Regions from separate parts of the Ensifer sp. Root1252 genome, predicted to be linked through region 1. Evidence: riboswitches for the same ligand, from Rfam matches in the RefSeq annotation. Region 1 holds a riboswitch; the other holds the start of a gene.
What was found. A riboswitch is a leader RNA that binds a small molecule or an ion and turns the genes downstream of it on or off. The one in region 1 is predicted to bind S-adenosylmethionine.
Positions count from the first base shown of each region.

Region 2: linked by a shared signal. The riboswitch ahead of ASD02_RS02265 (O-succinylhomoserine sulfhydrylase) and the one ahead of metA (homoserine O-succinyltransferase) in region 1 are both predicted to bind S-adenosylmethionine.

Region 1 is NZ_LMDT01000057.1:184,902-191,090, reverse strand. Features, by position in the region: tRNA gene ASD02_RS34405 (tRNA-Gly) at 46-120, shown strand; gene ASD02_RS34400 (aldose epimerase family protein) at 233-1,255, opposite strand; gene ASD02_RS34395 (VWA domain-containing protein) at 1,545-2,729, opposite strand; gene metA (homoserine O-succinyltransferase) at 2,744-3,670, opposite strand; SAM riboswitch at 3,734-3,811, opposite strand; gene ASD02_RS34385 (NUDIX domain-containing protein) at 4,004-4,456, opposite strand; gene ASD02_RS34380 (MoxR family ATPase) at 4,453-5,292, opposite strand; gene ASD02_RS34375 (RidA family protein) at 5,414-5,794, opposite strand; gene leuD (3-isopropylmalate dehydratase small subunit) at 5,803-6,189, opposite strand, start outside.
Region 2 is NZ_LMDT01000001.1:453,589-459,777, forward strand. Features, by position in the region: gene ASD02_RS02250 (transporter substrate-binding domain-containing protein) at 1-736, opposite strand, end outside; tRNA gene ASD02_RS02255 (tRNA-Gly) at 922-996, opposite strand; gene ASD02_RS02260 (2'-deoxycytidine 5'-triphosphate deaminase) at 1,077-2,174, opposite strand; SAM riboswitch at 2,249-2,327, shown strand; gene ASD02_RS02265 (O-succinylhomoserine sulfhydrylase) at 2,372-3,556, shown strand; gene ASD02_RS02270 (CDP-alcohol phosphatidyltransferase family protein) at 3,599-4,213, opposite strand; gene apaG (Co2+/Mg2+ efflux protein ApaG) at 4,325-4,717, shown strand; gene ASD02_RS02280 (Hsp33 family molecular chaperone) at 4,724-5,713, opposite strand; gene argF (ornithine carbamoyltransferase) at 6,060-6,189, opposite strand, start outside.

The sequences.
Region 1 (6,189 bases):
CGCGGCACCCACGGTCCACCGACTACCCCCGGACCGAGGTAATGAGCGGGTGTAGCTCAGGGGTAGAGCACAACCTTGCCAAGGTTGGGGTCGGGCGTTCGAATCGCCTCACCCGCTCCAATTTTCCCAACCATTTTACTTGTAAATGCTTTTGGCTTCGGCCAATGCATTCGCCCCGGGCGAAACGCAGCAGCCGTCTTGTCTCTGCTGTCAGCGCCGATGCGCTCGCCTGTCAGCTCTTCATGAAGACATAGTCGGTTTCCTGGCGGCGGAGTTCGCCGGGGCGCAGAACCGCGTTCGGAAAGCCCTCGTGATTGACCGCGTCCGGCCACACCTGGGTTTCAAGGCAGAAACCGGCAAAGGCGCCGTAGCGGCGTCCTTCGAGGCCGGGCACCGGCACGTCGAGCTTGAAGCCGGTATAGAGCTGGACGCCAGCCTCGGTCGTCAGCACTTCCATCGTCACGCCGGAATTGAGGCTGCGGGCAAAGGCGACTGAGTGTTTTGCCATGCGCTCCGGCGAAAGGCAGAAATTGTGGTCGTAGGCGATGCGTTCGCCCTCGGTCTGGCGCTTGAGCGAGGTCATTTCCCTGAGATCGAAGGCGGTGCCTTCGACCGGGCGGATTTCGCCCGTCGGGACCTGGAACTCGTTGGTCGGCAGATAATGGTCGGCGGCGATCATGATGTCGTGGCCAAGCGCGTCCGTGCCGCCATCGAGATTGAAATAGCTGTGCTGGCAGACATTGGCGAGTGTCGGCCGATCGGTCTCCGTCTCGTAGACGACACTGAGCACGCCGCCGGCTTTGAGCTGGTAGGTGCAGCGGATCTGGCAGCTGCCGGGATAGCCGGCGCGGCCGTCCGGGTCGGTGATCGCCAACGTGACGCTGTCCGGTGTGTGGCTGACGATCGTCCAGTTGCGCTTGCCGATGTTGTCGCTGCCGCCATGCAGGTGGGTCACACCTTTTTCATTGCATTCGAGCTGGTAGGTTTTGCCGTCGAGCGTGAAGCGACCGTCGCCAATACGGTTGGCGCAGCGGCCGGGCGTCGCGCCAAAATAGGGGGAATGGTCGAGATAGCTTTCGAGATCGGTGAACCCGAGCACCAGCGGCGGCTCATGGCCATCCAGCCGCAGATCCTGGATCACGCTGCCCCAGGTGAGGATATAGGCAGTAAGGCCACCACCGGAGAGCACGACACGATGAACCGGCTCACCCGATGGCAGGTGTCCGAAGATTTCCGTATCCGCATGCTTGTCCATCGCCTGGCTCCCCCACAGCGCCGCGCGTCTTAGCAGACGCGCAAAGGTCGCTGTACACTCTAGAACTGCTGCATGTTGTATCCTTAAATCGGCTAGAGCGCCGTGCGTTCAGATGAACACACAAAGGACGCTCTAGCACTTTGATTCTAGAGCATCTTATCCGCTTTCAGTGATTCCACTTGAAAGCGGGATGCTCTACGATTTACGGAAACATGCAGTCCTCACGACAAGCAACCTGCGTCATTTCAGGTGGATCGGCAACCGGAAATCGAGATTTTCTGCGGTAGATTCAGCGTGATAGTTGTTTCGTCGCGTCCTGCAGTCCGGCAAGCGTCAAGGGAAACATCCGTCCGCCTACGAGGCTCCTGATCATGCCGATCGACTGAGTGTAGCCCCAATGCTGCTCGGCAACCGGATTGAGCCAGATAGACCGGGGAAAATGGGCGGCGATACGCGAGAGCCAGAGCCCGCCGGCCTCGTCGTTCCAATGCTCGACCGAACCGCCGGGGTGGCTGATCTCATAGGGGCTCATCGATGCGTCGCCGACGAAGATCGCGCGGTAGTCGCTGCCGAAGGTGCGCAGCAGCTCCGCCGTGCGGGTGATGTCGGCGCGCCGGCGGCGATTGTCCTTCCACAGGCCTTCGTAGACGCAATTGTGGAAGTAGAAGTGCTCCATGTGGCGGAATTCGCCGCGTGCCGCCGAAAACAGCTCCTCAACGATGCGGATATGGTCGTCCATCGAACCGCCGACGTCGAAGAACATCAAGAGCTTGATAGCATTGCGCCGTTCCGGCCGGGTGACGACATCGAGATAGCCGTGCTCGGCGGTGGCGCGGATCGTGCCGGAGAGGTCGAGTTCGTCGGCAGCACCCTGGCGCACCCAGCGCCTGAGCCGTTTGAGCGCCACCTTGATGTTGCGCGTGCCGAGTTCGACCGTGTCGTCGTAATCCCTGAATTCGCGCCGGTCCCACACCTTGACCGCGCGCCGGTGCCGCGAGCCGTCCTGGCCGATGCGCACACCTTCGGGATTGTAGCCATAGGCGCCGAAGGGTGAGGTGCCGGCGGTGCCGATCCATTTGGCGCCGCCCTGGTGGCGCCCTTCCTGTTCGCTGAGCCGCTGGCGCAAGGTCTCCATCAGGGTCTCGAAGCCGCCAAGGCTTTCGACCAGGCGCTTCTCTTCCTCGGTCAGATATTTTTCGGCAAGCTTGCGCAACCACTCTTCGGGGATTTCACCCTGCGCGAACTCGTCTGGCGGATTGATGGCCTCAAGGCCGGAAAAACAATGCCGGAATACGCCGTCGAAGCGGTCGATATGGCGCTCATCCTTCACCAATGCCGTGCGTGCGAGAAAATAGAACGCCTCGATATCGAAGGTGGCAATGCCCGCCTCCATGCCCTCGATCAAGGACAGGAATTCCCGGAGCGTCACCGGGATCTTCGCGGCCTTCAATTCGAGGAAGAAGGGGATGAACATCCGCGGCTCCGGCCCTAGCTTTCGTTCCTGCCGATCAGGTCCATTTCGTAGGGCGTCGTCTGGTACATCTCGTTGATCCAGTTGCCGAAGAAAAGATGCGCATGGCTGCGCCAGCGGTTCTGCGGCGGCAGGGTTGAATCATTGTGCGGGAAGTAGTCATGCGGCATCTTGATCGGTACGCCCGCATCCACATCCCGGAAATATTCGTCCGATAGCGAAGTGGAATCATACTCTACGTGATTGAACATGTAGAGGCGCTTGCCCTTCTTCTCGTGCACGAGGCACACACCCATCTCCTTCGATTCCATCAGGATCTCAAGGTCGGGCACCGCATCGATGTCGGCGCGGCGCACTTCGGTCCAGCGCGACACCGGCACGGCGAAATCGTCGGAAAAGCCGTTGAGATAGACGGAGGAGGGCTGCAGGTTCTGGTGGCGGTAGACGCCGAAAGCCTTCTCCTTCAGCGGATATTTCGGCACGCCATGGAAATGATAGATCGCCGCCATCGCGCCCCAGCAGACGTTCAGCGTCGAATGCACGTTGGTCGTCGTCCAGTCGAGGATGCGCTTGAGTTCGTCCCAATAGGTGACGTCCTCGTATTCCAGCGTTTCGACCGGGGCGCCGGTGATGATGAAGCCGTCGAACTTGCGGGCCTTCACCTCCTCCCAGGTCTCGTAGAAGGCAAGCAGGTGTTCCTCGGAGGTGTTCTTCGCGCGGTGCGCGCCGATGCGGATCAGCGACAGCTCGACCTGCAGCGGCGAGGCGCCGATGAGGCGCGCCATCTGGATCTCGGTCTTGACCTTGTTCGGCATGAGGTTCAGCAGCCCGATCTGGAGCGGGCGGATATCCTGACGGATCGCCACGGTCTCGGTCATCACCCGCACGCCCTCGGTCGCGAGGGTCTCGAATGCGGGCAGCGTATCGGGTATCTTGATGGGCATGGGGCTTCCACTCGATCAATACAAAAAAACCGGCGGCGATTGATCGCGACCGGTCCTCGGAAAATCCACGTTTCCTCGGCCCTTTAGCGATTTGTTTAACGTGGCTGCAAGCCGGCCGGCCAAATCACCACGGATTGTTTGATAGCGCGGCAAGGCCGCGGGGGTCAATGAAAAACGATTCGTGTGGGTTGGCCCCTCATCCGGCTGCCGCCACCTTCTCCCCGCAGGCGGGGAGAAGGGACATTGCCGCGGCCGTTCGGCTCCCTTTCAGGCTTACAGCAGGTGATGAGGTTGCGGTCGCCGCGTTCCCCCGCCCCGCTTGCGGGGAGAGGGTTAGGGTGAGGGGCAATCTGTTGCTAGGTGCAGCAAGTCCAGACCGTTCTGCATGCCATATCCCAGCCGCTTGCCGGCCTCGCTCTGACTGAGCCAGAAGAAGCGAAAGCGGATCGGCGGGCCACCGCTCTCCGGCGTCATTTCGCGGTGCAGCCAGGGTTCCTTTTGTTCGCCGGCTAACGGCCCATGGAAATAGTGCCGGCGATGGCAGATTTTCCGGCCGTTCTGCGTGAAGTGATAGTCCTGCGTTTTAAATGGCAATAATGCCGGCGGCGGCGTCAGCCCGGTCTCCTCGACAAATTCGCGGAAGGCCGCCGCTTCAGGGCTTTCTCCCGGTTCTATCGTGCCGCCCGGGACCTGCAGATCTACATCGGGAAAGTCCGGCTCGTCGAAGACGAGCAGATGCCCTCGCCAGGTGGCGTAGATCAGGACCTTGTTGGCGTCCGGTCTCATCCGTCGCGGCGTGCCATGAAGGCCAGGCGCTCGAAAAGGTGGACGTCCTGCTCATTCTTGAGAAGCGCGCCGTGCAGCTTCGGCAGCATGGTCTTTGGATCGGCGCGCAGGTCGGCCGGGTCGATCTCGTCGGCGACGAGCAGGCGGATCCAGTCGAGCGCTTCGGAGGTCGAGGGCTTCTTCTTCAGCCCCGGCACCTGGCGGATATCGTAGAAGGCGGCAAGGGCTGCCGAAAGCAGCGTCTTGCGGATGCCGGGATAGTGCACCTCGACGATGCGGGCGAGCGTGTCTGCGTCGGGAAAGCGGATATAGTGGAAGAAGCAGCGGCGCAGAAAAGCGTCCGGCAGTTCCTTCTCGTTGTTGGAGGTGATGACGACGATCGGCCGCTGGCGGGCGTGGATCGTCTCGTTGGTCTCGTAGACGTGGAACTCCATCCGGTCGAGTTCCTGCAGCAGGTCGTTCGGAAACTCGATGTCGGCCTTGTCGATTTCGTCGATCAAGAGCACCACACGCTTCCCGGCCTCGAAGGCCTGCCAAAGCTTGCCCTTGCGGATGTAGTTCTTGACGTCGTTGACGCGCTCGTCGCCGAGCTGGCTGTCGCGCAGGCGCGAGACGGCGTCATATTCGTAAAGTCCCTGCTGCGCCTTGGTCGTCGACTTGACGTTCCATTCGATCAGGTCGAGTCCCAGAGCAGCTGCAACCTGCCGCGCAAGCTCGGTCTTGCCGGTGCCGGGCTCGCCCTTGACGAGCAGTGGCCGTTCCAGCCGGATCGCGGCGTTGACGGCGATCATCAGGTCCTTGTCGGCGATATAGTCGGCGGTGCCTTCGAATTGCATGGGCTTCTTCCGGTCATAGTGATGCGGAAAACGGTCCTGCGGGCGAGGGCCGTCGTCATGCTTCTGCAGTAGCGCATAAGCGGTGCAGGTGTCACTGCCGCTGGCTGCGACCCGTCAGACGTCAGCCGCGGAAGGCGGTAACCTCGATCTCGATCAGCATTTCCGGGCGGATGAGATCGCAGACGATCATGGTGGCGGCAGGGCGGATTTCGCCGAACATCTCGCCGAAGATCGGAAAAACCCGGTCGGCGAAACTGGCATCGGTGACGTAGTAGTGATTGCGCACCACGTCTAAGAGCGAGAAGCCCGCCTCTTTCAGCGCGCCCTCGATCGTCTTCAGGCAATTGTGCGCCTGCTCTTCCACCGTTTCCGGCATGGTCATGGTGGCGTAGTCGTAGCCGGTGGTGCCGGAGACGAAACACCAGTCGCCCTTGGCGACGGCACGCGAATAGCCTGCCGTCTTCTCGAAGGGCGAACCGGAAGAGATGAGCTTGCGCGTCATCCCGTCGCTCACGCCCAGGGGCGCGAGGCGGTGGTCGACTTTTCGAAGCTGTCGATGGCCGTTGCCTTCTCCAGCGTCAGGCCGATGTCGTCGAGGCCGTTCAGCAGGCAGTGGCGCTTGAAGGCATCGACCTCGAACTTGACCGTGCCGCCGTCCGGACCAGTAATTTCCTGGGATTCCAGGTCGACCGAGAGGATGGCGTTGGAGCCGCGCGAGGCGTCGTCCATCAGCTTGTCCAGGTTCTCCGGGCTGACGACGATCGGCAGGATGCCGTTCTTGAAACAGTTGTTGTAGAAGATGTCGGCGAACGAGGTCGAGATCACGCAGCGGATGCCGAAGTCGAGAAGCGCCCACGGTGCGTGCTCGCGCGAGGAGCCGCAGCCGAAGTTGTCGCC
Region 2 (6,189 bases), on a different contig from region 1:
CCGGCTCGGCCTTGCGGTTCATGATCGTCAGGCCCTCGCCAAGAAAGCGTTGCGAGAAATAGGCGCCGTCGACAAGCGCGCAGCATCCGGCGGCAGCGCTGCCGGACACCCAGAAGGAAAGCTGCATGCCGTCGGAAAAGACGGCTGCGACCTCGCCCTTCTGCAGAGCGGCGAGCATGGCATCGCGATCGGGAAAGATCCTGGCTTCAAGCTTGGGGAAAAAGGCCCTGAACATCACCTCATGCGTGGTGCCGGAAACGACGCCCACCGCCTTGCCCTTCAGGCCCGACGGATCGGAGACGGCGCCGGCTGCCTTGGTGTTGACGGCGAAGCGCGCAGGAAGCCGTATGAACGGCCTGGAGAAGCCGAAGCGCTGACGCAGTTCCGGACTGACGGAGATGCCGGCGGCGACCGCCTCGCCCTGTCCCTCTTCCAGCGCCGGGAGCAGCTCGGCATAGGTGACCGCCTGGATCTGGCATTTGGCTTCGATATCGAGTTCGCGGCAGATCTCGCGCACCAGGTCGACATGGAAGCCCGAAAGCTTGCCCGATTGGTCGATGAAGTTGAACGGCGGGAAATCCACCGTGGTCAGGAACCGTAGGCGCGCAAGGCCGGTCAGATCCGGCTTGGCAATGCGCTCGCGCGCATCGAACAGATTGGGCAGATCCCTGGGCTGGGCGGCAAGCGAACCGGCCATCAGATACACGCACAGAGCCAGCAGTCGGTGGATTTTCATGGGCAATGGCCAGCGCGTCTCTTGGTGGTACCGCACGGCCAGCGCGGCCGCAGATGATTCATGGGTGATGACAAGATTAGCCGGATGGAACCGGGCTGGCTACTGGCTTCGGCGTCCGACGGTTCGGGCCGTCGCACGCAGGAGTGCCGGCTCAAAGCGCGATGGGCTGACATTGAAGAAAAAAGTGGAGCGGGTGATCGGGATCGAACCGACGACATCAAGCTTGGGAAGCTGGCGTTCTACCACTGAACTACACCCGCAGCGCTTCGGAAACTTCCTCAACCGCATGCATCTGTCAAGGACCGTTGCGCCGCGTTGCCGCGCAACGGCACTTTTTCTGTTACTCCGCGTGGAAATGCTTGGAGAGCTTGAGACCCTGAGCCTGATAGTTGGAGCCAAGACCGAGGCCGTAAAGTCCCTCCGGGCGTTCCAGCATATGTTCATAGACCAGCCGGCCGACGATCTGGCCATGCTCGAGGATGAAGGGAACCTCGTGGCTGCGGACTTCGAGCACCGCTCGGCTGCCGCTGCCGCCGGCAGAGGCATGGCCGAAGCCCGGATCGAAGAAGCCGGCATAATGCACGCGGAATTCACCGACCAATGGATCGAACGGCGTCATCTCGGCAGCGTAGAGCGGCGGAACATGCACAGCTTCGCGCGAAACGAGGATGTAGAATTCGTCGGGATCGAGGATCAGCTCGTCGCGGCCACGGCTATAGAGCGGCTCCCAGAAGTCGAACACGGCATGCTGCGCCTTCTTGTCGACATCGACGACCGCGGTGTGATGCTTGCCGCGGTAGCCGATCAGTCCGTCCGGGCCCGTACCCTTGAGATCGATCGAGAGCGCGATCCCGCCGCCGCTGACATTGGGCTTGTCGCTCGCAACCAGCATATCGCTTTCATGCAGCGCCAGCAGTTCCTGCTCGGAGAGCAGCGACTGGCCGGTGCGGAAGCGGATCTGCGACAGGCGCGAACCGCGCCGCACGACGATCGGGAAGGTGCGCGGGCTGATTTCGAGGTAAAGCGGTCCGCGATATCCAGCCGGGATCTTGTCGAACTCCTGGGCGCGATCGGTGATGACGCGGGTGAAGATGTCGAGGCGACCGGTCGAGCTCTTCGGATTTGCCGAAGCCGACATGGTCTCCGGCAGATCGAGGCTTTCCATCAGCGGCACGATATAAACGCAGCCGGTTTCCAGCACGGCGCCGTCGGAGAGATCGACGACATGCAGTTTCAGCCGGTCGAGCTTGTCGGCAACGAGATGCGCCGGCCCCGGCATGAAGCTCGCGCGCACGCGAAATGCCTTGGCGCCGAGGCGCAGGTCGAGGCTTGCCGGCTGGATCTGATCGGTATCCAGCGCCTTTTCGCTTTTCAAGCGTCCGGTCGCAAACAGCGCGGCGATCGCGCGGTCGGCCAAAATCCCAGTCTCGCGGCCCATTTCGATCCTCTTTTCAGTTGCGAGACAAAACCAAACTCCAGGAATTGACGCAAGCGCACCCAAGCAGTATTGGAGCTTTATCCCGTGGTGATTTGGCCGGTCGGCTTGCAGCCACGTTAAACAAGTAGCTAAAAAGGCCGGGTTTCAAACCGGCCCTTCACGCGGCCGGTTTTTTTGTTTTTGAAGGTGATCGTCACATGAGCAAAAACTGGCGCCCGGCAACCCAACTCGTCCACGGCGGAACGACCCGCTCCCAGCACGGCGAGACGTCCGAGGCGATCTTCCTCACCCAGGGCTTCGTCTACGAGACATCCGAGGCGGCGGAAGCACGCTTCAAGGGCGAGACCGAAGGCTTCATCTATGCCCGTTACGGCAGCCCTACCAACGACATGTTTGAAAAGCGCATGTGCATGCTGGAAGGCGCCGAAGACGCGCGCGCCACGGCATCAGGCATGGCTGCCGTCACTGCCGCCATTTTATGCCAGCTGAAGGCCGGCGACCACATCGTTGCCGCCCGCGCCCTCTTCGGCTCCTGCCGCTGGGTGGTCGAGACGCTGGCCCCGAAATACGGCATCGAATGCACGCTGGTCGACGGACGCGATCTCGCGAACTGGGAAAAGGCGATCCAGAAGAACACCAAGGTCTTCTTCCTGGAAAGCCCGACCAACCCGACGCTGGAAGTGATCGACATTTCAGGCGTTTCTCGGCTCGCCAACCAGATCGGCGCCAAGGTCGTGGTCGACAACGTCTTCGCCACGCCGCTGTTTCAGAAGCCGCTGGAACTCGGCGCGCATATCGTCGTCTATTCCGCCACCAAGCATATCGACGGCCAGGGCCGGTGCCTCGGTGGCGTGGTTCTGTCCGACAAGGACTGGATCAACGAGCATCTGCATGACTACTTCCGCCACACCGGCCCGGCGATGTCGCCGTTCAACGCCTGGACGTTGCTGAAGGGCATCGAGACGCTGCCGCTGCGCGTCAAGCAGCAGACCGAAAACGCCCGTCGCGTCGCCGACTTCCTCGCCGAGCAGCCGCAGATCGCCAAGGTGATCTACCCCGGCCGCGCGGACCATCCGCAGGCCGACATCATCGCCAAGCAGATGACCGGCGGTTCGACCCTTGTCGCCTTCGAACTCAAGGGCGGCAAGGATGCGGCCTTCGCACTGCAGAACGCACTGCAGATCGCCCGCATCTCCAACAATCTTGGCGATTCCAAAAGCCTGATCACCCATCCGGCGACGACGACGCACAAGAACCTGACGGACGAAGCTCGCGACGAGCTCGGCATTTCCGCCGGCACCGTTCGTTTCTCCGCCGGTATCGAGGACAGCGACGACATCGTCGAGGACTTCGCCCGCGCGCTGAAGACCGTCAAGGCCTGATACCCACGAACAAGACGGCCGCCCCGAGATCGGCGGCGGCCGCTACTCGACGTCGCGAAAACGCGTTCGCGCGAGCACAATGCGCGATAGCGCGGTGTAGAGGCAGACGACCGCAAACAGCGCCGCCAGCAGCGGAAACCACGTCGGGAACAGGCAGAAGGCCAGGAAGGCGGCGATCGTCTCCGTCGCCTCGGCAAGCCCGGTGGTGAAGTAGAGCGATTTTGCCCCCCGCACATCCGTCGTCATCGCTCGCTTTTCGGCCATAATGGCATAGGCGAGAAAACTCGATCCGTTGACGTAGAACGAGAAGAGCAGCAGACCGCCGACAAGACCGTTGGCCTGCGGATCGGCGCCGATGAAGCCGAGCGGGATGGCACCGTAGAAGGCGAAGTCGAGCACGATGTCGAGGAAACCACCGAAATCGGTTTTGCGCGTGGCGCGTGCCACCGCACCATCAAGTCCATCGCAAAGCCGGCTAACGACGATAACAATGGCGGCGGCAAGGTAGTATTGTCCGGCAATGAGGACAGCGGCAACGAGGCCGAGCGCGAGGCCGGTGATCGTGACCGCATTGGCACCGACACCCCCGCGGGCAAGTGCTGCACCGAGCCGATCCAGTATCGGATCCAGATGTTTTCTCACCGCGCCATCAAGCATCGGCCTCGCCTTTCCGCAGACTTGCCGCCGACGCATGCAATCCTGCCGTTATTCTTGACGAAACCATCTTGCTGTAGAATACCCTGAAAGACTTGAAACAAGGTGTTGCTCATGTATCGCGCGCTCACTCGCGACATAGAAGTTACGGTGGAGCCTTATTATCTGGAAGAGCAATCTGATCCGGATGACAGCCGCTATGTCTGGGGCTACCGCATCGTCATCGCCAACCATTCGGCCGAGTCGGTTCGGCTGATGACACGCTACTGGCATATTACCGACGAGAACGGCCAGGTGGACGAAGTCAGCGGGCCCGGTGTCATCGGAGAGCAACCGTTGCTGAACCCCGGCGATACCTACGAATATTCCTCCGGATGCCCGCTCGATACGCCGTCCGGCGTCATGTTCGGCCACTACAGCATGGAATCGGAAGGCGGAGAACACTTCAACGTGGCAATCCCCGCCTTCTCGCTTGATTCACCAGGGCTCGTTCGAACCCTGAATTGAGGCATCCTACTGCTGGCGGACCTCGCTTGCCTCGAAGCGATAGGTGGTCGAGCAGAACTCGCACGTCACCTTGATCAAGCCGTCCTCGATGGTGCTCTCGATATCGTCGGCGTGCAGTCCGGTGAGCACCGAGCGGATCTTTTCGCGCGAACAGCTGCAGCGATCATAGACCGCCTGCGGCTCGTAGACGCGAACGCCGCGCTCGTGGAACAGCCGATAGAGCAGACGTTCCGTGCCGACCATCGGGTCGGTCAGTTCGTCGGCATCGATCGTCTCGACCATGACCTTGGCTTCCGCCCAGAGATCGTCCTCGTCGAAGAGATCCTCGTTGTCGTCGCCGTCACCCCCCGAAAGATCCGGTTGGCGCATGCGCTCCGGCGCATCCGGCAGGAACTGCGCGACCATGCCGCCGGCGCGCCAGCGATGGCGCGGCTTGCCGTTCTCGTCGCGGTCGAGCAGTTCGGCAACGCCGAGGCGCACCTTGGTCGGGATCTGCTCCGACTGGCGGAAGTAGACGCCGGCAATCTCCTCGAGCGTGGCGCCATCGAGCGCAACGATGCCCTGATAGCGCTGGGTATGGGCACCCTGATCGATGGTGAAGGCGAGAACGCCCTTGCCCAGCAGCTCATGCGACTGGGTGCGTCCGTCCTTCAGAGCTTCCTCCAGCGCTTCCTCGTTGAAACGGGCATAGGCGCGCACCCGATCGGGCGTGGCAAAATCGGCGACGACAAGATCGACCGGGCCGTCGCTCTTCGTCTGGACGATAAGCTTGCCGTCGAACTTCAGCGACGTTCCGAGCAGCACGGTCAGCACCACGGTCTCGGCAACCAGCCGCGCGACCGGAAGCGGATAGTTGTGGCGCTCGAGGATCGCATCGAGCATCGGGCCGAGCTGAACGGCGCGGCCACGCACATCGAGGCCCTCCACCTGGAAGGGCACGACATGATCGTCACCGGCAAAGTCGAATTCGCCAAGTCCTGGTGCCATCTCAGTCATCTGCTGCTCCTTACGTCACTAAAGCGCGTCGCGATCGCCAGGATTCGCTGACTGCGCTTCAAGTTTTTGTTCTTGTGCATATCGTTATCGCAAAACCGCTGCGCACTTTTCCGCGACATGCTTGGGAGAGGGCCGCGCAGAGAACATAAACATCCTCCGGTGCAGCCTGCCCGTTATCCTATTCGATCCCGCCATAAACGGATTTGTCTAGCAGGCATGTGCCGTTTTGCCGGCCGATCATGCGCTGCCTGTCGTCAGGTAACGTCCGTTGTTTCCACCCCGGAACGTCCCGCATTCGGCCTAAATCGTGTCGCATGCGGGAAATTTCAATAGGCAGACGCGCCGATCAGACGAGCCCCATGCACCAGGCGATGATCGACTTCTGTGCGTGCAGCCTGTTTTCCGCCTCGTCGAATACCACCGACTGCGGCCCGTCGATGACCTCGTCGGTCACTTCCTCGCCGCGATGCGCCGGC